3 regions of the Priestia sp. FW507-14D1A genome follow, and region 1 is predicted to be linked to each of the others. Evidence: riboswitches for the same ligand, from Rfam matches in the RefSeq annotation. Region 1 holds a riboswitch; each other region holds the start of a gene.

The links. A riboswitch is a leader RNA that binds a small molecule or an ion and turns the genes downstream of it on or off. The one in region 1 is predicted to bind thiamine pyrophosphate.
Region 2: it holds a riboswitch for thiamine pyrophosphate, as region 1 does, so the genes downstream of both, thiC (phosphomethylpyrimidine synthase ThiC) here and AC3WJG_RS12160 (acetylornithine deacetylase) in region 1, are expected to answer to the same signal.
Region 3: it holds a riboswitch for thiamine pyrophosphate, as region 1 does, so the genes downstream of both, thiM (hydroxyethylthiazole kinase) here and AC3WJG_RS12160 (acetylornithine deacetylase) in region 1, are expected to answer to the same signal.

Annotation. Positions count from the first base shown of each region.
Region 1 covers NZ_JBYSWQ010000002.1:742,440-752,595, reverse strand. The annotation lists gene AC3WJG_RS12190 (FAS1-like dehydratase domain-containing protein) at 1-45, shown strand, start outside; gene AC3WJG_RS12185 (DUF6612 family protein) at 257-1,636, shown strand; gene murQ (N-acetylmuramic acid 6-phosphate etherase) at 1,794-2,699, shown strand; gene AC3WJG_RS12175 (MurR/RpiR family transcriptional regulator) at 2,712-3,566, shown strand; gene AC3WJG_RS12170 (PTS transporter subunit EIIC) at 3,656-5,017, shown strand; gene AC3WJG_RS12165 (MupG family TIM beta-alpha barrel fold protein) at 5,014-6,024, shown strand; TPP riboswitch at 6,244-6,346, shown strand; gene AC3WJG_RS12160 (acetylornithine deacetylase) at 6,461-7,738, shown strand; gene tenA (thiaminase II) at 7,744-8,415, shown strand; gene AC3WJG_RS12150 (ABC transporter ATP-binding protein) at 8,408-9,172, shown strand; gene AC3WJG_RS12145 (ABC transporter permease) at 9,169-9,912, shown strand; gene AC3WJG_RS12140 (ABC transporter substrate-binding protein) at 9,909-10,156, shown strand, end outside.
Region 2 covers NZ_JBYSWQ010000017.1:20,890-31,045, reverse strand. The annotation lists gene AC3WJG_RS25940 (PrkA family serine protein kinase) at 1-1,711, shown strand, start outside; gene yhbH (sporulation protein YhbH) at 2,036-3,214, shown strand; gene AC3WJG_RS25930 (DUF3231 family protein) at 3,319-4,350, shown strand; gene AC3WJG_RS25925 (cation diffusion facilitator family transporter) at 4,495-5,391, shown strand; gene AC3WJG_RS25920 (VanZ family protein) at 5,651-6,106, shown strand; gene AC3WJG_RS25915 (hypothetical protein) at 6,292-6,480, opposite strand; gene thiC (phosphomethylpyrimidine synthase ThiC) at 6,458-8,227, opposite strand; TPP riboswitch at 8,341-8,455, opposite strand; gene AC3WJG_RS25905 (hypothetical protein) at 8,537-8,827, opposite strand; gene AC3WJG_RS25900 (undecaprenyl-diphosphate phosphatase) at 9,286-10,110, shown strand.
Region 3 covers NZ_JBYSWQ010000005.1:155,487-165,642, reverse strand. The annotation lists gene AC3WJG_RS18430 (hypothetical protein) at 109-729, shown strand; RNA gene ssrS (6S RNA) at 839-1,016, shown strand; gene AC3WJG_RS18420 (pyridoxamine 5'-phosphate oxidase family protein) at 1,162-1,590, shown strand; gene thiE (thiamine phosphate synthase) at 1,619-2,263, opposite strand; gene thiM (hydroxyethylthiazole kinase) at 2,277-3,083, opposite strand; TPP riboswitch at 3,157-3,265, opposite strand; gene AC3WJG_RS18405 (MFS transporter) at 3,457-4,674, opposite strand; gene AC3WJG_RS18400 (TetR/AcrR family transcriptional regulator) at 4,771-5,370, opposite strand; gene AC3WJG_RS18395 (GNAT family N-acetyltransferase) at 5,688-6,152, opposite strand; gene AC3WJG_RS18390 (hypothetical protein) at 6,322-6,828, shown strand; gene AC3WJG_RS18385 (UDP-N-acetylmuramoyl-L-alanyl-D-glutamate--2,6-diaminopimelate ligase) at 6,926-8,425, opposite strand; gene AC3WJG_RS18380 (hypothetical protein) at 8,641-8,910, opposite strand; gene AC3WJG_RS18375 (DNA-3-methyladenine glycosylase) at 8,888-9,496, shown strand; gene AC3WJG_RS18370 (sugar phosphate isomerase/epimerase family protein) at 9,565-10,156, opposite strand, start outside.

The sequences.
Region 1 (10,156 bases):
AAAGAAGTACTGATAGGGACAAGTAATGGAATTATTAGAGATTAAAATAAAAACGTTAACAAATAAGTATGAATGCTGTTAGAAAAGTCACGGATTCGTGACTTTTTTATTGTGCAATTTCCTTCTTTTGTTGGTTACCATTTAAATGTAAATATGGTATTTTAGTAAAGTTGGGTTTTGTAAATGGTAAAATTGTGTATTTACTAAGTACATAGATTCTTGTTTTTGGAAAAATATTTAAAAAGGAGTTTCTTATATGAAAAAAATATTGAATACCAGCTTAGCAATATCATTCGCTCTATTGCTTTCGGCATGTGGGATGCCGTCTTCAGAGGAATTAACGGGTGACGTGAAAGAAGCACAAGAAAAGGTGAAAAATGTTCAAGTGAAGGTCACTGGAAAAGAAGAAGGCTCCTCTGATTACCAAGTAAACGGAGTACAAGAATTTGATTTTAAAAGTAAAGCAGGTTACATTAACACAAAAATGAACGGCGAAGAATTGAAGATGTATCATGACGGTGATGAAACGTTAGCTGTGGCTGGAGAAGAAAGCACAAAAGTACAGGGAGAAGAGAAAAAGTACGTTACGGCTTTAATTAATAACGCTATGGAGCTTCAACAAAATCCAATACGCTACTATCAAAAATATGATGAAAATCTTCCAAATGAATTTGACGTCACCGAAAAAGACAAAGAGTATGTATTAACATTTAACGGAGACAAAGACAAAAAGCAAAAAATTGTAGCAGGTGATGCTAAAGCTTATTATAAAATAACAAATCAAGGCAGCGATACCGCTGTAGACCTTGAGCAAATTAAAGGAAAAGATTTTTCGCTTGTTGTGACAATTGATAAAGAAACGAATCAAATAAAGAAAGTAGTAAAAAATCAGTCGTATTCAGTTAAAGTGGACGGAAAAACAGAAAACTCAAAGTCTAAGCAAACGTATACGTATACATATAACCAATTAGACAATGTAACAAAACCAAAAGTGGAAGCAAAAGCCGCTGCTGCTTCTAAAGATAGCAGCACTGAAACGCCAAGTAAAGAAAAGCAAGCTGCTTATGCCAAGGAAGCGGGACAATACGTGGACGCTTTAATTCAAGCAACTGTTTATCAAAATACAGATCAATTTGTTGCTAAACATCCGAATCAGCAAGATAAGAAACAGGTAGAAGAAAAAGGGGAGTTCCAAAAGAGTTCGTTTGTAGAGTTTTTTGAAACGAATTTTAAAGGTGCTTTATCATCATTGAGCTCAAACATAACCGATGAGCAGTTAAACGAAGTAAGCAGCGCTTTTCTACAAGCTCTTTCATCTACAAAATATAAAATTAAAGATACAGCGTATAGCGATGAAGATGATGCGTACGTCGTACAAGTCGAAATTCAAGGATTTAACGATGCAAGTGTATTAGCGGAAGTTATGACACCACTTGCAGAAAAATACCAGGCGGGTGAGCTGAGTAACGAGCAGTTAGTCAACGAACTTATTAACGGAGTAGCAAAACGCTATCGTGAGCCAGTTGAATTACTTCCAGCAAAAACAGTTCCTGTACACGTCGTAAGAAATGGTGAAAAAGATTACGAAGTTTTAATGCAAGATGAGTATCTATTAACATTTGCTCAGCAATCGTAGATAGACAAAAAAAGATTTCGGCTATATGCCTGAAATCTTTTTTTTATGTCTCTTTTAAAATATAATTTCAAATATAAAAATAAATTATTGAAATTATATTTCAATGGAATTATAATAACCATAAAGTCACTACAAGATGAAAAAGGAGCCAAAAAAGATGAATGAACAGCTTACGTTATTAACAACGGAGTCTCAAAATGAGCAGACAACGAAGATCGATACAGCTAGTACAAAAGAAATTTTAAACATAATGAATAAAGAAGATCAAAAAGTGGCGCTTGCTGTACAAAAAGTACTTCCAGACGTAGGGGTGGCAGTTGAATTTGTAAGTGAATCGTTTCAAAAGGAAGGCCGGCTTATTTATGTCGGAGCGGGAACAAGCGGAAGGCTGGGAGTATTGGATGCTGTTGAATGCCCGCCTACTTTCAGTACCAATCCGGATCAAGTACAGGGATTGATGGCTGGAGGAGAAAAAGCATTTGTTAAAGCAGTTGAAGGTGCTGAAGATAAAGAAGAATTGGGAGCAGCAGATTTACAAAAAATTCATTTGAATGAACGAGACACAGTCATTGGAATTGCTGCAAGCGGACGCACTCCTTATGTGATTGGTGCATTAAGATATGCAAAATCTGTAAAAGCTAAAACGGTAGCGCTGTCTTGCAATGGTAATTCTCTTATTGGAAAGGAAGCGGACCATAGTATTGAGGTGGTAGTAGGTCCGGAAGTGCTAACAGGTTCCACAAGGTTAAAAGCAGCAAGCGCTCATAAAATGATTCTCAATATGATTTCTACAGCGGCTATGATCAAAGTAGGAAAAGCGTATGAAAACTTAATGATAGATGTTCATGTGAGTAATGAAAAGCTTAAAGAACGAGCGATAGGTATTATTTGTAAAATTACAGGTGTTTCTTATGAACAAGCAAGCCAAACGCTTGAAGAAGCAAATAATGAGGTAAAAACAGCAGTGGTTATGATCAAAACAAATGAAAATTACGACACCGCGAAGATGTTACTGAATAATGCGGGCGGTTATGTGAGAAAAGCGATTGAACATTACGTATAAAGGAGAGAAACGATGTCAACAGGCGGATTAACAATGATTAAAAACACGGTGGCTAAGCTTCCTGATTCGGAGAGGAAAATTGCTGAATATATTTTAAACAACCCGCATACTGTGATAAACAGTACGGCTGGAGAATTAGGTAGACTAGCGAATGCTAGCAGTGCTGCTGTTATTCGTTTGTGTAAATCTATCGGGGTTAGCGGGTTTCAAGAATTAAAGGTAAGAGTAGCCGGTGATTTAGCTAGAGATACGGAGCAAGGATACCGCGATATTGAAACAAATGAAACGATTCAATCTATTGTCAAAAAAACGGCAAGCAACAGCATTCAAAGTCTAAGTGATACGGCCGAGCTTGTGAATTATAAAGAAGCAGAGCGGGCTGTTTTAGCGCTGATTGAAGCTAAAAACATTCATTTTTTTGGAATCGGTGCTTCACATATTATTGCTATGGATGCGCAGCAAAAATTTCTTCGAATTAATAAAAATGCCACGGCTTTTGCAGATAGCCATTTAGCAGCTACACTCATCGCAAATGCAAGTAAAGACGATGTAGTTGTGGGCATCTCTTTTTCAGGGGAGACTCCTGAAGTAAGCAACGTCTTATCTTTAGCTAAAAATCGCGGAGTAAAGACGATTAGCTTAACCAAATACGGACAGTCTACCGTTTCGTCTTTAGCTGATATCTGTTTGTATACGTCTTATTCTCAAGAAGCGCCGTTTCGAAGCGCAGCTACATCGTCTCGTTTAGCCCAGCTTTATGTGATTGATGTACTATTTTTAAGTATTGCAGCGCAGCAGTATGACCAGACGATTGAGTATATTGATAAAACAAGGGATGCCATTCAGTTTTTGAAAACTAAGAAATAAAAAAAGAAAGCGATTACAAAAAGGGGATTTTGTGGTCTGTTTCCTCAGTACCGTATCCATCTAAGAGGAAAATACAAAGGGGGATTAACATGTCTTTAGATAATCATCAATTAGCAAAGGTTATTTTGGAGATGCTTGGGGGAGCATCAAATATTGAAGCGTATACGCATTGTATGACGCGGCTGCGCGTGACTGTAAAAGATGATTCAATTGTAAAAAAGGCAGATATACGAAAGCTTGAAGGCGTACTCGGATTAGTGGAAGAAGAAACGCTGCAAATCATTATTGGTCCTGGAAAAGTAAACAAAGTAACAGAGGAGTTTGAAAAGTTAATTGATGAATCTGGCGGTATTAATTTAGAAAATCGTGCGGCTCAGCGGAAATCGGAGCTGAAAGAAAAAAACGCAACTCCGTTTAAGCTCTTGCTTCGCCGAATTGCAAGTATTTTTATTCCGTTAATACCTGCTCTTGTAGCATCTGGACTTATCACCGGAGTGACAAAAGCAGCAGTTCAAGCGAAGTGGCTTCCTGCAGATTCACAGATTGCTATTCTTTTAACCGTTATCGGAAGCGGCTTATTTGCTTATCTGGGTATTTTAGTAGGTATTAATGCGGCAAAAGAATTTGGTGGTTCGCCGGCTTTAGGGGGCTTAGCAGGTATTTTAGTCATTAATCCTGCCGTAGCTGATATTAAACTTTTTGGTGAAGCACTTTTGCCGGGTCGGGGTGGCTTAATAGGAGTCTTGCTTGCAGCAATCTTTATGGCCGTAGTGGAAAAACGAGTGCGTAAATTTGTCCCTCAGTCACTGGATATTATTATTACACCAACCGTTACGGTGTTAATTACAGGCATTATTACGTATGTAGTATTCATGCCAATCGGCGGCTTGATTTCAGACGGAATCACAAAAGGCCTTTTAGGAGTTTTGGAGGTTGGAGGAGTTGTAGCAGGCTTTGTTTTAGGAGCAACATTTTTGCCGCTCGTCATTACAGGACTTCATCAAGGTCTTACTCCTGTTCATTTAGAGCTTATCAATTCAATTGGAGATGATCCGCTTCTTCCTATACTAGCAATGGGCGGAGCCGGTCAGGTCGGTGCAGCTTTTGCTATCTATATCAAAACAAAGAAAAAACGTTTAAAGCGAGCAATTGGAGGCGCTCTTCCTTCAGGGCTGCTTGGAATTGGAGAGCCGCTTATTTTTGGAGTCACACTTCCTTTAGGACGCCCCTTTTTAACCGCTTGTCTTGGAGCTGGAATCGGCGGAGCGTTTCAGGCGCACTTTCATATTGCGACTGTAGCAGTGGGAGTCTCAGGTTTGCCGCTTACGTTTTTAGTTCATGCGCATCAAATTCTTCTTTATTTACTCGGGTTAGTTGTTGCTTACGCAGCCGGCTTTGTTTGTACGTATTTCTTTGGATTCAACGATGAAATGGCGAGAGAGTTTGAATGATTGGCATTTCGTTTTATTTAAATGATAGTGATGCTAAAAAAAGATTAATAGAAGCAAGTGAGTGCGGCGTCACACGTGCATTCACTTCGCTTCATATTCCAGAGGAAAAAGGGGATTTGGCTGAACGGGCAAAAGAAATGCTTCATGTGGCTAGAGATTGTGGAATAAGCGTGTATGCAGACGTATCCAAGCATACGCCGATTCATTTAGGTATTGAAAGCCTTATGTCGCTATCTTCACTTGGCGTATCTGGTATTAGACTAGACGATGGGTTTAGCACAGCAGAAACTCTTTCGCTTGCGAATGAATTTTATATTGCCGTTAATGCAAGTACGTTATCCAAACAAGAAATTGAAGCACTCTTATGTGCAGGTCTTCATCATCATCAGCTGCTTGCATGGCATAATTTTTATCCGCGGCCTGAAACAGGGCTTGAAGAAACATTTTTTCAACAGCAGACAGATTTATTTAATGAACTTCGTATCCCAGTCTGCGCTTATATTCCCGGGGAAGGCGAAAAGAGAGGCCCTATTTATCAAGGTCTTCCTACTAGAGAAAAAGACCGTAATAGATGCCCTTTTACCTCTGCAGTAGATTTATACGGCTGCGGAGTAGCGGAGGTTTATATTGGAGATCCATGCGCCGGTTCAAGTTTATTAAAGCGTTTGTTTCAATATCAAGAAAGCAGCATTATTCCGCTGCGCATTCGTTCACCTCATATAGAGGGAACGTACAGCGTGCGTCCAGATGTATCAAGAGACGCTCTGCGTTTAGTTGATACACGATCTGTAAAACCAGTGCCGCCATTTCATACAGTCGAGCGCAGAATCGGAGCAATTACAATGGACAATGATGGCTACGGACGTTATAGAGGAGAGGTTCAAATAGCTAAAACGAATTTGCCTGCAAATGCGAATGTGAACGTGATTGGGTATGTGATAGAAGAAGATCATGAGCTGCTTTCATTAGTGAAGCCGGGGCAAAAACTTGAGCTTATTCCTGTCTGAATGGAAAAACGGTGTATTTTTAAAGAAGCCGATAGCTAACTAGTAAGCTTATAAAAGTAAAGAGCACACACTGCTTAAAAAAAGTGTGTGCTTTTTATTTTACTAAAAAGGAAACTATTTTCATTGCTGAATCATGAACCTTTCTATTGAATAAAACGCTTTACTATGATAAAACTATTACAGGTAAACATATGATAATCGTTTAATTTTATAGAGATACAACGCCACTAGGGGTGCTTTCTAAGCTGAGAGAGACGAGAAGTCTTAACCCTTATAACCTGAACTAGGTAATACTAGCGTAGGAAAGAGGTATTGTAATGGATGTTTTGTATGGTATTTCCTTACGAACTCGTTATAATAATTTTTTGTATATAAACAAAAACACTTCTTTCCTGCGAAAGAAGTGTTTTTTTATGCGTAAAGGAAGGTGTCATACATGGAAGAAACAATTGATTTGCTTGTCAAACAGGTAGAGGAGCGCAAAGGGGAGCTAATCCAGTTAGTAAAAACGCTTGTTGCATATAAAACGCCAGCGCCTCCTGCACGAAATTCTCATGAAGCGCAGCGCTACGTAGCGGATTTCCTTAAAAACTGCGGTTTTTCCATCGATATGTGGGATTTATATTGCAACGATCCTATTGTAGTGGGCACGTTAAAAGGGAAAAAATCAGCTGACTATCAAAGCTTAATTATTAACGGGCATATGGATGTAGCTGAGGTACAAGAAAATGAAAAGTGGGAGACAAATCCGTTTGAAGCTGTAGTAAAAGACAACATGATAATCGGACGCGGAGTTGCTGATATGAAAGGCGGGTTGGCAGGAGCATTATTTGCAGTCCAGCTTTTAACAGAAGCAGGAATCGAACTGCCGGGAGACTTGATTTTTGAATCCGTTGTAGGAGAAGAAGTGGGAGAGGCAGGTACGCTGCAATGCTGTCAGAAAGGATATACAGCTGACTTTGCGCTTGTTGCTGATACGAGTGATTTACATATTCAAGGTCAAGGCGGAGTGATCACGGGATGGATTACGATAAAAAGCAGTAAAACCTATCATGACGGTACACGCCGAAGTATGATTCATGCTGGAGGAGGTCTGTTAGCTGCGAGTGCTATTGAGAAGATGGCAAAAGTGATCGGAGGGCTGCAAGAATTGGAGCGCCACTGGGCTGTTACAAAAAGCTATCCAGGATTTTTGCCGGGAACAAATACGATTAATCCAGCAGTAATCGAAGGGGGAAGACATGCTGCTTTTATTGCAGATGAATGCAGGCTGTGGGTCACCGTTCACTATTATCCCAATGAATCATACGACCAAGTATCAAAAGAAGTGGAAGAATACATTTTAGCTATTGCAAAAGCAGATCCATGGTTAAAAGATAACCTGCCAACCTTTGAATGGGGAGGCACATCAATGATTGAAGACAGAGGAGAAATCTTCCCGTCATTAGAAATTGATGAAAATCATGCTGGAGTACAGCTGCTTGCACATACTCATGAACAAATTGAAGGGAAAAAGCCCCCAATCGATGTGTCAACTAGCGTAACAGACGGGGGATGGCTAGCTGATGCGGGGATTCCGGCCGCTATTTATGGTCCGGGGAATTTAGCAAATGCACATGCTGTGAACGAACAATTAGATATAAATCAGCTTGTTCAATATACAAAAGTGATGTTGCAGTTCATTTATACGTGGCTGCATACGCATAAGGAGTGATCATCATGAAATTTAGTGAACGATTATACGAAAAGCTGCAGCCTATTTGGCGTCAAAATCATAATCATCCCTTTGTACAGGGAATGGGAGACGGAACGCTTGAAAAGGAGAAGTTTCGCTTTTACATGATTCAAGATTACCTTTACCTAATTGATTATGCAAAATTATTTGCGTTTGGAGCCATGAAAGCTACCGATGTTCAAACGATGGGGAAATTTGCTGCACTTTTGGATTCTACATTAAACGAAGAAATGAGCCTGCACCGTGAGTATGCCAAGAAATTTGAAATCAGCGAAAAAGAATTAGAAAAAGCGCAGCCATCTCCTACAACGCTTGCATACACACACTATATGCTGCACGTTGGTCAAAGCGGCACATTAGCTGAATTAGTGGCGGCTCTTTTGCCTTGTATGTGGAGCTATTGGGAAATAGGAAAAGAACTCAGTGAAAAGCCTGGAGCTAACAATGAATTTTATCGTGAGTGGATTGAAATGTACAGCTCAGAAGAATTTGGAGAACTAGCGACATGGTGTATTAATTTATTCGACTCACTTACTGAAGACAAATCAGAAGCGGAGTTAGAAAAGCTCGAAGAAATTTTCTTGAATACAACGCGTTTTGAGTATATGTTCTGGGATATGGCTTATAACGAAGCGATGTGGCCAATTCATGAATAAGTCTGTGTTATCTTTTCAAAACGTCAGTTTTACGTACAAAAACGGTGATCAACCGATTTTAACATCATTAAACTTAGACGTAAAAGAAGGCGAGTTTGTCAGTATCGTTGGAGCGAGCGGTTCTGGGAAAAGTACGTTGTTTCGTCTCATTACAGGTCTTGAACAGCAGAGTGAAGGCGATATCGTGATTAACGGACAGTCTTATGAAAAACGGCTTGGAAAAGTAGGCTACATGCCGCAGCAAGATTTGCTTCTTCCGTGGCGCACGATTTTAGACAATGCAGCTCTGCCGCTTGAGCTTCACAATGTGTCAAAAGCAAGTGCTCATAGGCAAGTATCTCAGCTGCTCGAAGAGTTTGGTTTAAAAGGGTATGAAAATCGTTTTCCAAGTGATTTATCCGGAGGGATGAAGCAGCGTGTTTCTTTTCTGCGAACGGTATTAAGCGGTTCTAACGTACTGCTTTTAGATGAGCCTTTTAGTGCGCTTGATGCCATTACGCGTTTATCAATGCAGGAATGGCTGCTTGAACAATGGCAAAAGCGTAAACATAGCATCTTATTTATCACTCATGACGTAAACGAAGCCCTGTTTTTATCAGATCGTATTTTTATCTTTTCAGACAAGCCGGTAAGTCATCTTGAAGAGATTAAAGTACCGCTTAGCAGGCCTCGAACGCAAAAAGATTTGAATCAACAGCGTGTGCTTGATGTGAAAGATTATTTAATTGAACAGCTAAGATCGAAGGTGAACACATGAAAAAATACGGGGCTTCAGTTATTTTAGTCGTCATTTTGCTGGCTGCTTGGGAAATTGGAGCACGCATTGTAAACTATCCGTTTATTTTACCAACGCCCACCGGTATTTTAACGAAGCTTTGGGAGCTGCGAATGGATTTATTGTTTAAGCATTTACCAGCTACGCTATCTATTGTTGTAATTGGACTGGTTATATCCGTGGTCCTGGGAGTTATGCTGGCTGTATGGATGAATTGGAGTCCGCTTATTGAGCGTGCTTTCTATCCGCTTATTATTGCGTCGCAAATGATTCCCACCATTGCCATAGCTCCTGTATTTGTTCTGTGGTTTGGCTACTCCATTTGGAGCAAAGTGATTGTGACCGTATTAATTACTTTTTTTCCTATTACGGTTAGCACATTTGACGGGCTTCGTTCGACCAATAAAGAGTTAAAAGAACTCATGCTGACCATGGGAGCAACAAAAAAAGATATTTTCTTTAAGTTGAACATTCCTTCTGCACTGCCTCATTTTTATTCAGGGCTCAAAGTAGCGGTTACCTTTAGTATAATAGGTGCTGCCATTGGCGAATGGTTAGGTGCACAAGCAGGCTTAGGATATTTCAGTCGTCGTATGATGACACAGTTTGATGCAGCTGGTGTATTTGCACCAATTGTGATTTTATCCGCGCTTGGCATTTTATTCTTTATTATTGTAGTAGGTTTCGAAAAACGTTCATTAAAGTGGAGGAAAACAGAATGAAAAAATGGTTTGTAATTGGTTTAAGCCTGATGCTTGTTTTGATGCTCGCTGCTTGCGGTCAGGACAAGGAAAATAAAGCTGGTGGCAGTAAAAAATTAAAAGACGTTACAATTATGCTTGATTGGTACCCAAATGCAGTGCACAGCTTCATTTATGCTGCACAAGAAAAAGGATATTTCAAAAAAGAAGGGCTGAATGTGAAAGTACAGTTTCCTGCTAATCCAACAGACTCGCTTAATTTAGC
Region 2 (10,156 bases), on a different contig from region 1:
TAAATTTTTCAGTGGACAAATGTTTGGACTTGAAGATTCGCTAGAACGCTTGGTGGAAGAATATTTTCATCCAGCTGCAAAGCGTTTAGACGTTCGTAAACGTATTTTACTTTTAATGGGTCCGGTAAGTGGTGGTAAATCGACGCTAGTGACCATGTTAAAAAGAGGGCTTGAAGCTTATTCTCTTACTGATCGAGGAGCTGTTTACGCTATTAAAGGATGCCCAATGCATGAAGATCCGCTGCATTTAATTCCACATCATTTACGTAAAGACTTCTTTGAAGAGTATGGTATCCGAATTGAAGGAAACTTATCTCCTTTAAATACAATGCGATTAGAGGAAGAGTATGGCGGCAGAATTGAAGACGTCATTATCGAACGCATTTTCTTCTCAGAGGACAAACGAACTGGAATTGGAACGTTCAGTCCTTCTGATCCGAAATCTCAAGACATTGCCGATCTAACAGGAAGCATTGACTTTTCAACAATTGCAGAGTATGGATCTGAGTCAGATCCTCGTGCTTACCGCTTTGACGGAGAGCTTAATAAAGCAAACCGGGGAATGATGGAGTTCCAGGAGATGTTAAAATGTGATGAGAAATTTTTATGGCATTTACTCTCTTTAACTCAAGAAGGAAACTTTAAAGCAGGAAGGTTTGCTTTAATTAGTGCAGATGAATTAATCGTAGCGCATACAAATGAAACAGAGTATCGCTCGTTTATTTCCAATAAGAAAAATGAAGCTTTGCATTCACGAATTATTGTAATGCCTGTTCCATATAACTTAAAAGTGAGTGATGAGGAAAAAATTTATGACAAAATGATTCGTGAAAGTGACGTATCAGATGTTCATATTGCCCCTCATACGTTACGTATTGCGTCTATCTTTACTACATTAACGAGATTAAAAGAGCCTAAAAAAGGCGATATTGATTTATTAAAGAAAATGCGTCTATACGATGGTCAATCTGTAGAAGGCTATAACGATGCAGACGTAGAAGAGTTACAAAAAGAGTATACGGATGAAGGAATGAGCGGTATTGATCCTCGTTATGTCATTAATCGCATTTCATCTACCATCATTCGAAAAGATATTAAATCAATCAATGCATTAGATGTACTGCGTTCATTGAAAGAAGGGTTAGCACAGCATGCGTCTATTTCTGCTGAGGATCGAGAGCGTTACTTGAATTATATTTCTCTGGCGCGTAAAGAATATGATGAAATTGCAAAAAAAGAAGTGCAAAAAGCGTTCGTTTATTCATACGAAGAGTCCGCTAAAACATTAATGGATAATTATTTAGATAATGTCGAAGCATACTGCAACAAAAATAAGCTTCGTGATCCGCTAACAGGAGAAGAGTTAAATCCAGATGATAAATTAATGCGTTCAATTGAAGAACAAATTGGTATTTCAGAAAATGCAAAAAAAGCATTCCGCGAAGAAATCTTAATTCGTATTTCCGCTTATGCACGTAAAGGAAAACGATTTGATTATAATTCCCATGAGCGCTTACGCGAAGCGATTCAGAAAAAATTGTTTGCGGATTTAAAAGACGTAGTGAAAATTACAACGTCCACTAAAACACCAGATGAGCAGCAGCTGAAGAAAGTAAATGAAGTAGTGGCTCGATTGATTGATGAGCATGGATACAATTCAGTATCTGCTAATGAACTGCTGCGCTATGTAGGAAGTTTGTTAAATCGATAACTCAGTACTAACAAGAAAACATGGCACTTCCGATCTGTGCCATGTTTTTCTTATCTCTTAAAATAAACTCTGCATAATTAGGCTAATGTGTAGTACGCATTGCACTTAACCATCATATGATAAGTCATAAACATATACATGACACTAGACACTATAAAATGAATAGCTAATAGTGAAAGAATTAGTTAGCAAGTATACCATTCTTGCGCATAGGATAAGAGTAACCAACCTTTGAACTAAAGGTATTTGTCAGAAACTTTCGGTATAGCTTATGCATGCCGAGTAAAAACGTGCAGGTGTTTTTTAAATAAGGAGGGGAATAGCGTGGGAAAAGAAGTAGATAAAAGTTTTGCTGTCTCAAAAGAAGACTGGTCCCTCCATCGTAAAGGCCACGATGATCAAAAAAGACATCAAGAAAAAATTAAAGAAGCAATTAAAAATAATTTACCGGATTTAATTACAGAAGAAAATATCGTGATGTCCAATGGAAGAGAAGTAGTTAAAATTCCGATCAAATCATTGGATGAATATCGAATTCGGTACAATTATGATAAAAACAAACATGTGGGTCAAGGTGATGGAGACAGTAAAGTTGGGGATGTAGTAGCACGTGATGGATCTGCTGGAGATGGTCAAAAAGGGGCAGGAAAAGGTCAAGGAGCAGGTGACCAGGCTGGAGAAGACTACTTTGAAGCAGAAGTGTCTCTTATGGAGCTTCAAGAGGCTTTATTTGCTCAATTAGAACTGCCTAATCTTCAGCGAAAAGAATCTGATCAAATTGTTGTGGAGCACATTGAATTTAATGATATACGACGTACAGGTTTGATGGGGAATATCGATAAAAAACGAACGATGATGAGCGCTTACAAGCGAAACGCAATGACAGGAAAGGCTGCTTTTCATCCTATTTATCCGGAGGATTTAAAATTCAAAACGTGGAATGAAGTTATAAAGCCAGAATCGAAAGCAGTCGTCTTAGCTATGATGGATACGAGCGGTTCGATGGGCATATGGGAAAAGTATATGGCAAGAAGCTTTTTCTTTTGGATGACACGCTTTTTACGTACGAAATATGAAACAGTGGAAATTGAATTTATTGCGCATCATACAGAGGCAAAAGTAGTATCAGAAGAAGACTTCTTCTCCAAAGGAGAAAGCGGGGGAACCATCTGCTCATCTGCTTACCGAAAAGCGCTTGAATTAATTAACCAAAAGTATGATCCGAGCCGCTATAATATTTACCCGTTTCATTTTTCAGATGGCGATAACTTAACTTCAGATAACGCAAGGTGTGTAAAGTTAGTAAATGAATTAATGAAAGTGTCAAATATGTTTGGATATGGGGAAGTGAATCAGTACAATCGACATTCCACTTTAATGTCTGCGTACAAAAATATTCAAGACGAAAGTTTTAGACACTTTATTTTAAAACAAAAATCAGACGTTTTTCACGCCATGAAAAGCTTTTTTAGAAAAGAAACAGAAGACCAGAAATATGCTTAACCTAAAAGGCCTAGACTTGTTATCTAGGTCTTTTTTATGCGGTTTATTCAGCGCTTCTTTGGAGATAGTAAGAGTACGACTTTATCCAAAAGGAGAATAAGTGAATGAACGAAAATATAAAGAGCGAAATGCAAAAACATCAACAAAATCAGCGGTTGAACGCAGCTGAGTTAGGTTACTTATGGGCGCAATATTTAGGCGATACGCTGTATGTATGTGTTCTTGGGTATTTTCTATCTGTTGTAAAAGATGCCGAGATTAAGGAGCTCTTAAAAAAAGCCCATCAGATTTCACAAACTCATGTAGACGAATTGACGGAATTATTCAGTTTGGAAAAAATTCCAATACCAGTAGGTTTTGGGGAACAAGATGTGAATAAAGGAGTTCCTGCTTTATTTGATGATATTTTTATGGCTATTTATGTAAATGAAATGGCCATTGGAGGTATGAAGAAATATGCTAGAGCGCTAAGCGCAGTGAGAAGGCAAGATATTTATGATCACCTGTCTCGATGTGTAAAAGAAAGCGACAGCCTTTTAGAGGATTCTAACCACGTTATTTTAAGAAAAAGCATGCTGATGAGACCTCCGGTTATTCCTTATCCTGTAAAAGTAAATTTTGTAGATCATAAAACGTTTATATCACCATTTTTCTCTCAAATGCATCCTCTAACTTCTTTGGAGGTTACGGCTATTCAAGAAATTGTTAATACAAATGTATTAGGTAAAACGCTGATGCTGGCATTTAGTCAAGTAGCTACCACACAAAAATTACGCTCTTATTTTTTTGATGGAGTTAAACTTGCGAGTAAGCAAATTAAGCAATTCACCGAGTTATTGTCTGAAGCTGACCTACCAAGTCCGCGTCTGCTTGATGCATATGTAACCAACTCAACGATTTCACCGTTTTCAGATAAGCTGATGATGTATCATACTTCCACAGCGGTGACAATTGCTATTGATAACTGCGGTGCTGGCTTGTCTATGTCGTTCCGTTCGGATGTAGCAGTAGAATTTTCTCAGCTAATCGGGCGTATAGGGAAGTATGGAAAAGATGGAATTCGGATTATGATTGAGCAAGGTTGGATGGAAGAACCTCCAATGGCAACAGACCGTAAGAAGTTGGCGGAGAAATAATAAGGAGTATGTTGTAGATTATCATTAATTTTGCGGTACCGAAACATATATAGCTAAGCGAAAATAGATTGCTCTAGACCCACTTGAATGAGCAGTGATAAGATAAAAAAGCTGATTTTTCAAGAAGTAAGTCGAGGTGTGGAAATGAACAACAGTATAAGGGAGTCCATTGCGAAAAAAGTAGCATGGATTAGCGTATGGAGCAATATTGCCCTTACGCTAGGAAAAGTAATAGTAGGATGGATTGGAAATAGTGATGCTGTATTTGCTGATGGTATTCACTCTGCAGCGGACGTATTTGCCTCTATTATTGTCTTGTTGGTTATACGAGTAGCAAATAAGCCGGCAGATGATGATCATCCATATGGGCATGGAAAAGCAGAAGTAATTGTCTCAGGGATTGTAGGAATTATTTTATTGCTTGTATCATTTTATGTGGTATTTGAAGGAGTCGTTGGTTTATTCCATCCGGTTGAATCTCCAAATATTTTAGCCATGTGGATTGCAGTTATTTCATACATAGCAAAGGTGTTGTTGTACCGTTATTCTTTAAACGTAGCGAAGCAGCACCACAGTAAGGCAATTGAGGCAATTGCATTTGATCATAAAGCAGATATTGTTGCTTCTATTGCGGCGGCAATTGGTGTTTTATTATCCATTATTGGTGATAAAATGGATGTTCAACTGCTGTTATACGGAGATAAAATAGCAAGTATCTTTGTTGCTTATTTAATTTTTAACATTGCCAGACAAATGATGGGAGAGTCTTTTCAGATCTTAATGGAAGGCAATATTGATGAAGAGCTACTGAAAGAACTTGAAGAAAGCATTTATGAATTTGAAGATGTGAAGCGGATTGATCGCGTTCGAGCAAGAGAACATGGCCATTACATATTAGTGGATGTACGTATTTCAATTGACCACTTTAAAACAATTAAGGAAGGTCATGATTTAGGACGAGAAATCAAAGCAACACTTATGAAAAAGCATGATAATATTCAGGAAGTATTAATCCATTTGAATCCTTATTATCCAGATTAAATAAGAAGCAGCGAAGTGCTACTCGCTGCTTCTTATTATTTATATATGTAGAAATTAATGAAATGAGTAGCATAAAATAATGAGGATTTTTATTTATAAAGAATCAAGTTTAATAAAATTGTATAAAGGGAATTGTATTTATTTATTGATGTGATAGGATAAAAAAGCATGTAAATGCATTCACGACGAATGAAAGCAGTGGACGGGTACATATAGATAATAATAAATGGTTTTGGGAGTCAAAGAAGGTGATGTTGAAGTGAATGTAAGCATCAGGTCAATCGTTAAAAAAGTCATGTTCATTCTATTTATTGCGTATGGGGCAGTGGTCATTTATGCTACGCTCATACGGGAAAACGAACATGTTTACGGAAAAGCAATGAACTTGGATTTATTTAGTACGATCCGTCTGATGTGGGAAAGCGGCAATATAATGCTTACTGTGACAAATATACTGGGAAATATCGTAATGTTTGCGCCGCTTGGAATGTTTATTCCTTTGTTTATGAAGTGGTTTGATGGTTTTATCCAAGTGTTTACGACTGGTTTCTTAATCAGTTTTTTAATTGAAATTTTACAGTACAAGCTAACGGAACGAGTATTTGATATTGATGATATCTTTTTGAATACGCTAGGTACATTTATAGGCTGGGTTATTATTAAAATACTATATTGGATTAAGAACATGCTGAAAGCACGTTTCAAAAAAAGATGAACTTGAGAAACGTAATGAAATTAATCCAATCTAAAGACGAACAAATGGGATAAATGAGCTAGTATGGATAGCTTGTTACATCGCGGTTGCTACATGCATGAAATCTACGTTCACCCTACCAATGAAAAAATCCGAGCGAGCTGGGTTCTTAATCAAGAATTCAACTCGTTCGGATTTTTCTTCAACTAAAATACTTTTGGCTCAGCTTCTGCTTCTTGTTGATAGAAACACTTAATGCAGCGTCTTACGGAAGAATGTGAGGATTCAACGATAATATGCTGACAATTTTGCTGAACAAATAATAACTTTCTTTCAAGCTGCTTAATTTGTTCTTTAAGCTGTTCTACTTCATTATTGATAGATATTTGAACCACTGTTAACAAACTCTTTAGCTTTTTCTTTCATTCCTTCTTTTCTTACTTCATTTACATCTTTTTCATTTTCTTGAGCCATGTTACGAATATCTTGAGAAATACGCATCGAACAGAATTTAGGTCCACACATTGAACAGAAATGGGCTGTTTTAGCACCTTCAGCGGGAAGTGTTTCATCGTGATATTCTTTTGCGCGCTCTGGATCTAGTGAAAGGTTAAATTGATCATTCCATCTAAATTCAAATCTTGCTTTAGACAGCGCGTTATCGCGTTTTTGTGCTCCTGGATGGCCTTTTGCTAGGTCAGCGGCATGCGCAGCAATTTTATAGGTGATAACGCCTTCTCGAACGTCTTCTTTATTCGGCAGACCTAAATGTTCTTTTGGCGTTACGTAGCAAAGCATAGCTGTCCCAAACCAGCCAATCATTGCAGCCCCAATACCTGATGTAATATGGTCATAGCCTGGAGCGATGTCGGTTGTAAGCGGTCCAAGAGTATAAAAGGGAGCTTCTTGGCATATTTCCATTTGTTTATCTACGTTTTCTTTGATGAGGTGCATAGGAACATGTCCAGGACCTTCAATCATAACTTGAACATCGTGTTTCCAAGCAATTTTAGTTAATTCACCAAGCGTTTCTAATTCACCGAACTGTGCCTCATCATTAGCATCTGCAATGGAACCAGGACGTAGTCCATCGCCAAGTGAAATAGAAATATCGTATGCTTTACAGATTTCACAGATTTCTTCAAAGCGAGTATATAAAAAGTTCTCTTCATGATGAGCTAAACACCACTGCGCTAAGATGGATCCTCCGCGTGAAACAATACCTGTCGTACGTTTCGCTGTCAGAGGAATATAGCGTAAAAGAACACCTGCGTGAATAGTAAAGTAATCAACACCTTGTTCAGCTTGTTCAATTAATGTATCGCGATATGCTTCCCACGTTAGATCTTCTGCTACACCTTTTACTTTTTCAAGCGCTTGGTAAATAGGAACGGTCCCTACAGGAACAGGCGAGTTGCGGATAATCCATTCGCGCGTTGTGTGGATATCCTTTCCTGTTGATAAATCCATAATTGTATCGGCTCCCCAACGCGTTGCCCATGTCATTTTTTCTACTTCATCTTCAATAGCTGAACGAATAGCTGAATTTCCGATATTAGCATTGATTTTCACGTGGAATTTGCGGCCGATAATCATCGGTTCGCTCTCAGGGTGATTGATATTATTAGGGATAATGGCACGTCCTCTTGCTACTTCTTCACGCACGACTTCAGGATCCATCTGTTCACGAATAGCGATAAATTCCATTTCGGGCGTGATGATTCCTTTTTTCGCATAGTGCATTTGCGTTACATTTTGATTTTTTTTCGCGCGCAACGGTAAACGATTAGTGATAAAGCGCTCGTACTGATCTCTTGGATCACCATCATAATAACCGTTATCCTGTGGCTGAACCGTACGGCCTTGATATGTTTCTACATCGTTTCGTTCTGCAATCCACTTTTCGCGCAGAGCCGGTAATCCTTTTTGTAAATTAATTTCATAACAGGGATCTGTATAAACACCGCTCGTGTCGTATACACGTACGGGACTATTTTCTTCTTCCCCAAAAGATCCTGTAGTAGGAGACTGATGAATTTCACGCATAGGCACTTTAAGGTCTTCTCTGGATCCTTGGACATATACTTTGTGACTGTTTGGAAAAGGCTTTTTCATAGAAACTGATACGTTTTGTTTTGACATTACATATTCCTCCGGTTTCGCATAAAGTGTAGCTATACCGAACCATAAAAAAATCGGGTTCTGTGATAGACAGAACCCGATGGAATAGGCGAAAAAAGAATAAACATATACTATTCTTTTCAAGACTACTTCCCTCCGCTGGTATAACCCAAATCAGGTTCAAAGGGTTAAAGAGTTTTATTGCACTCTTCTCTCAGTCTGAGCTATCAGACACCCCTAGTAGAAATAACATTCAAATTATTCAATTTACGGCTTAAGTTTACCATCATTCGGTAAAAAATCAACCCTTAAATAAAAAAAGCTAGACAATTAACGTTGTCTAGCGGCATCAATTGCAATCACAATAGCTGTAATAATATGCATGATAAACCCTAAAAATGGAATCCAAGCAACCAGTGAAGTAACAATCCCTAGTATGTTTCCATACGCAGATAACCCTCGTCTATTAGCTAAAATGAGCGTGATAGCATGAAGAATAAATCCAATAAAAAGAGGAGTATAACTAAAGCCCATAACAATCCCGGCGCCAATTAAAGGAATTCCCAGCAAGGCTTCATACCCAGCAGTGACCCATTTCATTGTACGTACATTTCCATTCATAAGTAAAAAGCCTCCTAAAAAAGATACTACTATATACGAGTAAAGAGAGAAAAAAGTTTCAAATTACTTAGGGGATATGCCGTATAAGCAAGCATTAGTTGATTAAAATGATAGATGACAGTAAAGGAGATGGAAAAAACATAATGATTTAGTCATTTTTTCACACTAAAGAAAAATAGTCTAGATGATTCATTTTTAGCTAAGGGGCCGGAATTTATACCGAACATAGTGACTACTTTCTAAAGTAAATAAAAGCTGATATCGTGTTTTTTGATTATAGCATGTAAGGTTTTTATTACAAATTATTAAAGATTCTTATCTTTTTGCAAATACACATTGTATTTCATAGTTTTAACAATTATGATAAAAAAGCAAGTGTCAAATTAGGAAAATAGTTGAGCATGTAAAACGAAGCGATAAGCTTATTAATTTGAAAGAAAGGCAAGGTACATAGCTTTATGTGGGAAATTATTGTAGCAATCATTTTAGGGATTGTAGAAGGTTTAACAGAGTTTGCTCCTGTTTCGTCAACTGGGCATATGATTATTGTGGATGACCTATGGTTGAATTCCAAAGAATTATTTTCATCTCCAGTAGCTAATACATTTAAAATTGTTATTCAGCTAGGGTCGATCTTAGCAGTAGTAGTTATTTTTAAAGATCGTTTCATTAATTTATTAGGATTGGGAAAAAAGCCAGCTGCTCCAATTGGACCGACAAATCGCTTGAATTTAATGCAGGTAATTGTTGGTTTGTTACCCGCAGGAGTGTTAGGACTTTTGTTTGATGATTACATTGATGAACATTTGTTTTCTTTAAATACGGTGCTAATTGGCTTAGTAGTCGGAGCTGTATTAATGATTCTAGCAGATTTGTTTGGACCTAAACGTCCGCGTGTAGAGACGGTGGACCAAATGTCTTATGGACAAGCACTGGGTATAGGACTGTTTCAATGTATTGCTCTTTGGCCAGGTTTTTCTCGTTCAGGCTCAACGATTTCAGGAGGAGTTCTTCTTGGAATGAGCCATAAAGCAGCGGCAGATTTTACATTTATTATGGCAGTGCCAATCATGGCAGGAGCAAGTGGACTTTCATTGGTTAAAAACTGGCAGTATTTCACATCAGATGCACTACCGTTTTTTATTGCCGGTTTTATCAGCGCCTTTATTTTTGCGCTGATATCTATTCGCTTTTTCCTGAAATTAATTAATCGTATCAAATTAGTACCGTTTGCACTATATCGAATTGTGTTAGCAGCTATTCTATATTTTGTATTTTTATAAAATAAACACGCGTGTTCTTTAGTCCCTTAAACTTCTAATAGAGACT
Region 3 (10,156 bases), on a different contig from region 1:
TATTACACCTAATTAAAGAAGAGTTTCAAGCGTTTCCCTTCGTCACAAGACGGGGAAATATACTGAAATGGTTTTTGTAAACTAAAACAATTAAAAGGAGTTGAGAATATGTATATCATTGTATGGGCTGTGCTTGTACTATACGCCTTTCTGCTAGCCCCGGGAGCAAGCGCCTCTGATGATTTACTGTTTAAAAAACTTATCACAGGAAATTTTCAACAGGTAGATCCGCTAGTGGTTATGGTATTCTCTTTTTTGGGACTTTTCCCAATATTGTTTATGGTAATGATCTGTAAAAAAGATACATACAAACTGCCTGGATGGCCATTTTCTCTTCTATCATTTGGGGTTGGAGCTTTTTCTCTTTTGTTCTATTATCATTGGAAAGGACAAAAAGTTCGAAAACATTCGCGTATTCCTTCACGTTTCATTGCTATCATTTCTTCTCGTCTATGGATTGGACTATGCTTAGCGCTCACGATTGCAGGTTACGTATACGGACTATCCGTAGGTTCAATAAAAGCTTATGGAGAAGCTTTTATGCAGTCACAGCTTGTTAGCGTGATGACCGCTGATTTTTTTGTTTTAACGTGGCTTTCTTACTCCGTTATGACAAAAGAAAGGATAGCATCCCGGCCTTACCTTCTTTTATGTTTCATTCCAGTTGCCGGCCCTTTTCTTATTTTGTTACTGCTTCCCCGCCAAGATGTTAGAGAAGAAAAACTTTAAATAAAAGTCTTGCGTTCCATTCATTATTCCGTTATAATCATTTCTTGTACGATGAAAGTTGATTAATTAGAAAACATTTATATATCGGCATCTTATTTACATTTGTTATACATACCTGCGCTGTGCGTATACTCATGTTGTCTTAAACCTTTGAGTGTTAAAAGGGAGCTCAAAATTTAGCTGCAGATAGCACGCCCTTCTTGGGACGCTAAACCCGGCTATGAGGGCACCCACCTAGTAGATCTGGGTATTTAAGACACTTAGGGTTACGGCAGTGCGGGCTTATTTTTTAGTTAGCTGTAGCTAGCTTTTTTATTTTTTATTTTATTAGTTTACATAATTATTTTATTGTTAACTTATATTTTTTTAGACATGTATGTTTTATTTATCTTCGATTGAGGAACATAAAAAGTAATAAAGGAGATGGATAAAATGAATGAACAAAAAATTGCTAAAAAAGTAAACGAAGTATTAGAAGGAAATCGTGTAGGAACATTAGCTACAGTTGTAAACAACAAACCCCACTCTCGCTATATGACATTCTTTAGCGATGAAGATGGTATCGCTCTTTACACACCAACAAATATCAATACACATAAGGCAGAAGAAATCGAAGCCAATCCGAACGTGCACGTACTATTGGGCTACAGCGGCGAAGGATATGGCGATCAATACTTAGAATTATCTGGTACAGCTGTTCTTCGTACTGGTGATCAATTAAAAGGACGTATATGGAATGATCACATGAAAGAATGGTTTGACGGTCCAAATGACCCTGAGTATGTTGTTCTTGAAATTACGCCGAACGAAATTCGCTTTATGAATGAAGGCGAAGAAACTCCTCAAACTGTTCAGCTATAATAAAAAAAGCGCACAGTGTGCGCTTTTTTTATTTTCCTACCGCTTCTTTCAATTGAGCTGCTTTTTCTTTTGGAGACGCTGCTAAGCTAATCGCGGTAATAATAGAAACGCCATCTGCACCTGCTTCTACTACTTGTTTGGCATTTTCAGGCGTGATCCCGCCGATTCCTACAATTGGAAAGTCAATATTCTGGTTTCGCACTTCTTCAATTAACTTTGTACCTTGCACTGCTTTTGCGTCTTTTTTTGTAGACGTAGGAAAAACAGGTCCCATTCCTACATAATCCGCCCCGTCTTTTATCGCTTGCTGCAGCTCTTGTACATTATGAACAGAGACGCCTACAATTCCTTTTCCTATTTTCTCTCGAACAATATGAGCTTTTTCATCTTCTTGTCCAATATGAACGCCATCTGCTTGTAAGCGGATCGCTAAGTCAAGATCATCATTCACAACAAAAGGAACGCTGTGCTGCTGACAAATTTGCTGAAGTTCCTTCGCCAGCTGATATTTCGCTTCTCCTGTTAAGGCACCCTCGCCTTTTTCACGGAATTGAAACACAGTAACGCCGCCTTCAATTGCTTCTTTCAACACTGCTCTCGGATCTTTTGTACAGTTATTGCTGCCCATTATAAAATAAACTTGCAGCAGCTTTTTGATTTCTTTGTTTGTCATTTTCCGGCTCCTTTTAACGTTGATGTACTCTTGCATATGATTCAATATCCTGCCCAGATAAAAGATAAAGCTGGTTTAACAGCTCAATTTGAAAGCTTCCCGGCCCTTCTTCACCTTTTTTCGCTGCGGCGATTTCACCTGCCACTCCGTAAAAACTTAAAGCAGCAACGCTTGCCTCGACATATTCTTTTTCTACAGCAGCGAAAGCTCCTATAATTGATGTCAGCAAACATCCAGTCCCCGTCACTTTCGTAAATAACGGGTGACCGTTGTCTACTGTATACGTTTTGTTTCCATCTGTGATTACATCTTGTTTACCGGTAATAACAATCACTGTATCTAATTTGTTCGCTGCTTTCTCAGCAAGTTCAATGACGTCTCCTTGCCCTTCTAATGAATCAACGCCTTTAATGAGCCATGACTCGCCTACTACATTCGCAACTTCAGCAGCGTTACCACGAATAACTGCCACATTTAATTCTTCTACAAGCTGACGTGCTACTTCTGTACGAAACGGTGTCGCTCCGGCTCCTACAGGATCGAAAATAACCGGCACGCCATTTTCATTTGCTGATTTTCCTGCTATTCTCATCGCTTCTACTTCTTGAGCCGTCAGTGTACCTATATTTAAGACAAGCGCTCCGGCGATTCGTGCCATGTCAGCCACTTCTTCTTTCGCATAAGCCATAACAGGTGAAGCTCCTAGTGCAAGCAGTCCATTTGCTGTAAAGTTGGTTACCACAACATTCGTAATATTATGAACAAGCGGACTTATGTCTCTTACTTTCTCTAATTGAGCTGAAATTTTACTAATATCCATGTTTTTTCACTCTTTTCATTTAGTTTTAACACTGCAAAAAAGACAAAAAAGCACCTTGCATGCGCAAAGTGCTTTGGTATGTACTCACATTCCCTGCGCTGGCATTATCCAACAGGTTCAAATGGTCAACAGGCGTCCCTGTACTCTCAGCCTGCCCCGCGCAAGCTCCCATACTATTCTTGTTACGTTTAAAGTTTACTATTAACCTTTTTTATTTGCAACCATTTCACTGTTTTGCCGATAAAATAAAGCTTCTCTATAGGCTGAGTGGCGCTTTAAAGCTTACACCATTCCTCAAAGAATAATCAAAAGACCTCCAGTAAGCTACTGGAGGTCTTCTATTCCCTAAGAATTCTATCATTTTTCCTTATGGTTATTTCTCTTGAACCGCTTGATTTCTCACAACTGTTTTTCTGTCCTTCCCTGCTCTTAAAGATAAAAGAAAACAAAGAAGCAGTACAAGTGCAGCTGATACGTACGGATAATTAATGTTTATATCAAAGAGAAAGCCTGCTACAACGGGGCCAATAATATTTCCAAGACTTGTATAAGCAGAATTTAGTCCGGCTACATATCCTTGGTCGTCTTGTGCCATCATCGACATTTGCGTGCTGATTGCCGGACGTAAAATATCTGTTGCTAAAAAAACGATAAATGTCACAACAATAATAAGCCAGTACGTGTGCACAAATAGCGTAAGTAAAATAAAAAGTCCCGTCATCATCAAGCAAAACGAAATCACTCTTTTTTCACCAAACTTATTTAAAATCCATCCAAAAATCGTAACCTGCACTACAGCCCCCGCAATAGAGCCGAACGTAATAACAAACGCAATATCTTTTGGCGTAAAGCTAAATTTATGATCAACAAATAGTGAAAAAATCGTTTCATAATTGGATAATCCAAACGATGTCACAAAAACAATAATTAAACTTAAAAAATAAGGTTCTTTATAAGAATTCATAAGCTGCAGTAGCAGCCGCTCTTCTTTTGGATTCTCATTGTTTGAAACAGTATGATTTTGTACAGGACGAGACTCTGGCAAAACAAGAAGCGTAATCACTGCAGCCAAGCCTCCTGCTACTGCGGCCATATAAAATGGTACACGCATGCCGTATTCAGCTAAAAAGCCGCCGATACCGGGTCCAATAATAAATCCTGTTGTAATCGCCGCCGTCACATAGCCCATTCCTTTAGCGCGTTCTTTAGCAGACGTCACGTCCGCTGTATAGGCCATAACAGCAGGCATAATGAGCGCGGCCCCAACCCCGCCTAACATTCTCGATACAAATAATAAAAGAGGTGTACTCACTGAACCAAAGAACCATTCAGACAAGGCAAAAACAATCATTCCCGCTACAATAATTTTCTTTCTCCCTAACGAATCTGATAACCGACCCGCTAAAGGTGAAAACAAAAATTGAGTCAGTGAAAACACCGCTACTAAAAGCCCCATCACGCTGCCGTTGATATGAAGCTCCGTCATATATGTTGGCATAATTGGAATAACGAGACCGATTCCTGTAAAAACAATAAAAATATTTAGCATGAGCAGCAAAATCGCCGCTCGATTTCTTAACAATAATGACATATAAACCTCCTGATTACAAAAATACTGAACGTTCGGTCTATAAAAATACAAAATAATGAGGGATTACTCATTACCGCAATAAGCATCCCCGATTATTTAAGAAGACCTTGCTATGATTCCGTTTAAAAATACATCGATTGCTGAATGGTAAAGCTTCAGGGCATTTTCCGTGTTCGTTTTTCGAGACATGCGGCTCATTCCAACAAACAGCCCTTCTAAAATCACTGCAAGCTGTTCTGCATTTTTAGGAGAAAACTCTCCTTCATCAATGCCTTTTTGCAAAAGCTCCCGGTTAAACTCCACGTGTCGTTTCACCATCTCATCAATTCGCTCTTCGATGTCGCTGCCCTTTTCCTCGTTGTTAAAAAACTCATCGGCGGCTTTCGTAAGAGGATGATTTAAATCATCTAAAATGATTTGCTCCGCAATTCCAAAAAGCTTATCTCTTGTTGTTTTGTAAAGAGACTCTCTTTCTTTCCAGTTGCGTTCCCACTCGAGATCCCATTCGTCTATTAAATAGAGAAAAAGCCCTTCTTTACTTTTAAAGTGATAATAAATATTCCCTTTACTGCTTCCCGTAGCTTCTACAATTTCCTCAATAGATGTAGCTTTATAGCCTTTTTGAGAAAACAATGCTTTAGCGGCATCTGCCACTTTTCTTTTGGTTTGTTCACTTTGAAGCTTTTTTTTATTCAAGCTATTTCCACCGCCCGGCACATTTATTATTTATACTGAACATTCGTTTTGTATTATCTGACACCTATACTACATAGGAAAATCCTTTTTGTCTAGTGAAAAAATCTAGTTTATACCTTTTTATATGAATTATGACAAAACAAAAAACAATGAGGTTGAGACATAACTAAATCGACCGCTAGAAGCCACTGCATATATGAAACCTACGTTCACCATCACCATAAAAAAATCCGAACGAGTTGGATTCTTGATTAAAAATTTTGATTCATCGTTCGGATCTTCTTTGACTAAAATACTTTTGTTCCGGCCTCTTTTAATCAGTCATTCAATTTCTTTGTCATAAATACACTGTATGGATCTTCTTTGTAGGTAGAAAACGGTTCGCACTCGTAAAACCCAAAACTGGCGTATAGCTTTCTAGCCGGTTCAAAAGCAGAAGCGGATCCTGTTTCTAAGCTTAAGCGTCGGTATCCTCGTTTTTTCGCTTCATTTATTATGTACTGCAGCAGCTCCCTAGCAATGCCTTTTCGCAAATGAGCCGCGGCTGTTCGCATCGATTTAATTTCTCCGTGATGCTCATCTAGCTCTTTTATAGCCCCGCACCCTGCTAGCTGTCTGTCTTCCCACACGCTCCAAAACGTAATATCACGGTGTTTTAAGCTTTCAATATTTAGAGCATGAATACTTTCAGGAGGTGAATGTAAGTTCATTCCTTGAAGGTGAGAACTTACTAGTTCAATAACTTCATTGTTCGTTAAGTGGTCTCTTTTTATTTTAATCATTTTCTCTTCCTTCCTGCTACTAACGGGCGGTCAACTACAAACCTACTTATGAATAAATTCACTGTCAACCTTTAAAAATCCTTTTATACACTCCCTTCTTTTTCACAGTTATTAAAATCGACTTTGCCAAGCAGATGTTTCATACATTGTTAAACGGAGGTGAAATTCGTTGAAGAAGGTTTTATTTTGTCTTGTCCCTCTTTTGTTTTTATTATCCGCCTGCTTTAGTGATCCTGTTCAAGATGATTTAATCGACTATAACAATCAAGATTTAAAAAAAGCCGCTCAGCTTGAAAAAGAAGCGATTGACGCATACGATTCTGTTACAGGCGCTAACTACACAAGTGACGCAGTGATGTATGATACGATGACGAGTGAAGTCATTCCTACCTATCGTAAATTTGTCGACGAACTGGAAAACATCGATGTAGAAACCGACGATCTTCGAAAGGTTCATGAAGGCTATATAAAGGCTGCCAATACCCAGTATAATGCTTTCATTAAAATTGTCAGCGCTTTAGAAAAGCAGGACCGCAACCTTATTGCTGAGGCAAACGCTATGCTTGATGAGGCACGAAAAGGGATACGCGATTACAATGCCGCTATTAAAAAGCTGGCTAAAGAACATGATGTAAAAATTGAAGAACTAAAAACACAGCGAGAAAACAGCCTATAGTTTTGATGCAAAAAGAAGGTCTCTAAAAATAGTAAGAGACCTTCTTTCGTATGCTGTTTCAATTTCTCCACGTTCGTTCGATAAACGAAGAAGAGTATTAGGAAATATTGCTTAACGATGCATAATAAGAGGCAATAATTTCTTCATCTGAATGCGGAATTTCGTTTCCTTTTACAAGCTGAGCGCCGTTAATACAGCCGCTTGTAAGTAAAATAATATCATTCGGCTTTCCTAAAGAAAGCGACTTTAATACTCCTTCTGTTCGAGTAGGGGCACGGTGAATATTACTTGCGCTTGGATTTAAAAAACCTGTCATTACTTGATCTACAATCACGTTCGGATCATGATGACCTGGATGATCAACAGTTACGACAATTCCATCAGCTTTTCCTTCAATGACACGCGCCATTTTAGGCATTTTATTAAAATCTCGAATGCCGATCCCTGCAATCATGACAATGAGCTGGTTATACTCCATCTTTTTTACTTCTTCTACTAAACGCGTAAGGGCAACAGGGGTATGGGCATAGTCTAAAATCACTTTTTGGTTATTAGGACCTTCTATCACTTGAAAGCGTCCTTCTGGACTTTCCAATTTAGGAAGCACGCTAATAATATCTTCAATGTGGTATTCAAAATGAAGAGCTGTACCAATGGCCGCTAGCACGTTAGCAATGTTGTAATCGCCATATACAGGCACTGCTACTTTGTATGACTGTCCTTTATAAAGTAAATCAAAGAAAGAGCCCCCTTCTTTGACAGTAATGTTTTTTGCTTGCAGAGTTGCCTCCGCATTATTTAATAAGCTATACGTGACTTTAGGTCCTTCAAATAGCCTGCTCAAGTCTTTACCCATGTCCTGATCATCTATATTAATAACGGCATGTTTTGCCTGCTGAAATAATTTCATCTTGCATTTTTTATAGTGCTCAAACGTTTTATGATACTCTAAGTGCTCTTCTGAAAGATTTGTGTGAATGGCGACATCAAAATAAATATCTTCTACTCGCTGCTGATCAATCGCAATTGAAGATACTTCCATCACTGCCGCTTCATCGCCTCGTGTATACAAATCATAAAAAATTTTATGCAAGTCTACCGATTCAGGTGTTGTAGGCGTACTTTTTTTATAAACTAACTTCTTCCTTGATGACCAAATGCCGGTCGTGCCAATCGATCCTGTCGGCAATTTTAAAAGAGTTAAAAGCGACCTTACGTAAGCTGCTACGGTTGTTTTACCATTTGTACCTGTAACGCCAATTGTCTCAATTTTTTCATCCGTATAATCAAAATACATTTTAGAAAAAGAGGCCATTACTTTGCGAACGTCATCAACAGCTAAAAACGTACAGTGAGAATACTGAGTGCTCAAAAGACGCAGCTCCTCAATGCTTGTCCCAAAGACTGCTACGGCTCCTCTAGCTATAGCTTCTTTAATATATTGATGTCCATCTTCATTTTCACCTTTTATACTAAAAAATACTGATCCGTCGTAAACCTGCTTTGAGTGATATGTCAAATGGTTGATCGTTTGAGATGCAGGCCCAAAAATATGTTTAATTGATAAGTTCATTAATGTATCAAAGTGGATGTTCATAGCTATTCCTCACAGTGTATAAATTTTATTTTTAATATGTTCTAAAATCCCTTAAATACTCTTTGAAGGATATTTTTTCTTTATTTCCATTTATAAAGAACTTTCTACAATTCAATCTTCTTATTTTGCTTTCATGTGTAGAACGAAAATAAAGAAAAGACGGATCACTATTTTTTAAAACTAAAAGTATGTAAAATATGGATGAACTGTGTATATCATACCAGCAGCAAAAGCGAAGCATTGTAGTAAAATATTCCCCCTATACGTGCAAAACGAAACCATTCTTTAAAATAAAATAATTTCATAGAGTAAGTTGAATCATGATCAATACTTGAACGTGGGGTAAGAAAGATTACTGTATGAATCAGTGCCTCTCTTTGCAAAATAACAAAGAAAACATCATAATAAAAGATGCGCATAACAGCGTGAATGACTCTGTTTTGAAAGGATGGACTACAGCAAATGACGCGTTCTCTTTTAGACATTGAACCACTTCCTCTTTTATTTTATCAACAGCCTACACTTGAATTAGCTCAGTCGCTGTTAGGATGTCTTCTTGTTCACGAAACGGCGGAAGGAACTGCATCTGGTTTCATTGTAGAAACAGAGGCTTATAAAGGGCCTTTCGACCGAGCAGCTCATAGCTTTAATAACCGGCGCACAAAAAGAACGGAGGTCATGTTCGGTCCTCCTGGTCATGCCTATACGCATACAATGCATACACATTGTCTACTCAATGTTGTAAGCAGCGACATCGATTGTCCAGAAGGCGTCCTCATTCGAGCTATTGAGCCATTTAGCGGAAAAAATTTGATGAAAAATAGACGTCGAGGGATGGAAAATGAAATAAATTGGACAAACGGTCCTGGGAAACTAACAAAAGCACTAGGGGTTTCAATGGATTTGTACGGTCATGATTTAACCAGCCCTCCTCTTTATATTGCTCGTGGCTTCACTCCTTCAGAGATTTCCGCCGGACCTCGCGTTGGCATTGATAATTCTGGTGAAGCGAAGGATTACCCTTGGCGCTTTTGGGTTACCAATCACCCGTTTGTATCGAAGTTCAGGTGAACAAAAGACGAATTGATTTATTAACGAAAATAAAAGAAGCACCTCTTTTTAGAGATGCTTCTTTTTGCTTACGCCCACCACATTTGTGAGGGAGTTTCTTCAATTAATACACTTTGTAAGTTTGTAACCGCGCGTTTAAATCCTTCTTCAATCGACATGATTGGATCTTCATGCTCGATGCTGACTACATAATCGTATCCGTATGTGCGAAGTGCACTCATCATATCAGACCACTCTTTCACATCATGTCCGCATCCTACGGATCTAAACGTCCATGCACGCGTTTGGACTTCTCCGTATGGCTGCATATCCGTCAGGCCGTACATGTTAATATTATCCTGGTCCAAGTACGTATCCTTTGCATGGAAATGATGAATGGCATTTTCTTTTGCTAAAATTTTAATAGCTCCTACCGGATCAATTCCTTGCCACCATAAATGACTTGGATCAAGGTTAGCGCCAATCGCTGGACTTGTTTTTTCGCGAAGCTTTAGCAGCGTATACGGAGTATGGACTAAAAATCCGCCGTGAAGTTCTAAACCAATTTTCACGTTATGCTCCTCCGCTAGTTCTCCAATTTCTTTCCAATAAGGAACAAGCTTATTTTCCCACTGCCAATTCAAGACGTCTCCATACTCGTTAGGCCAAGGAGTAACAGGC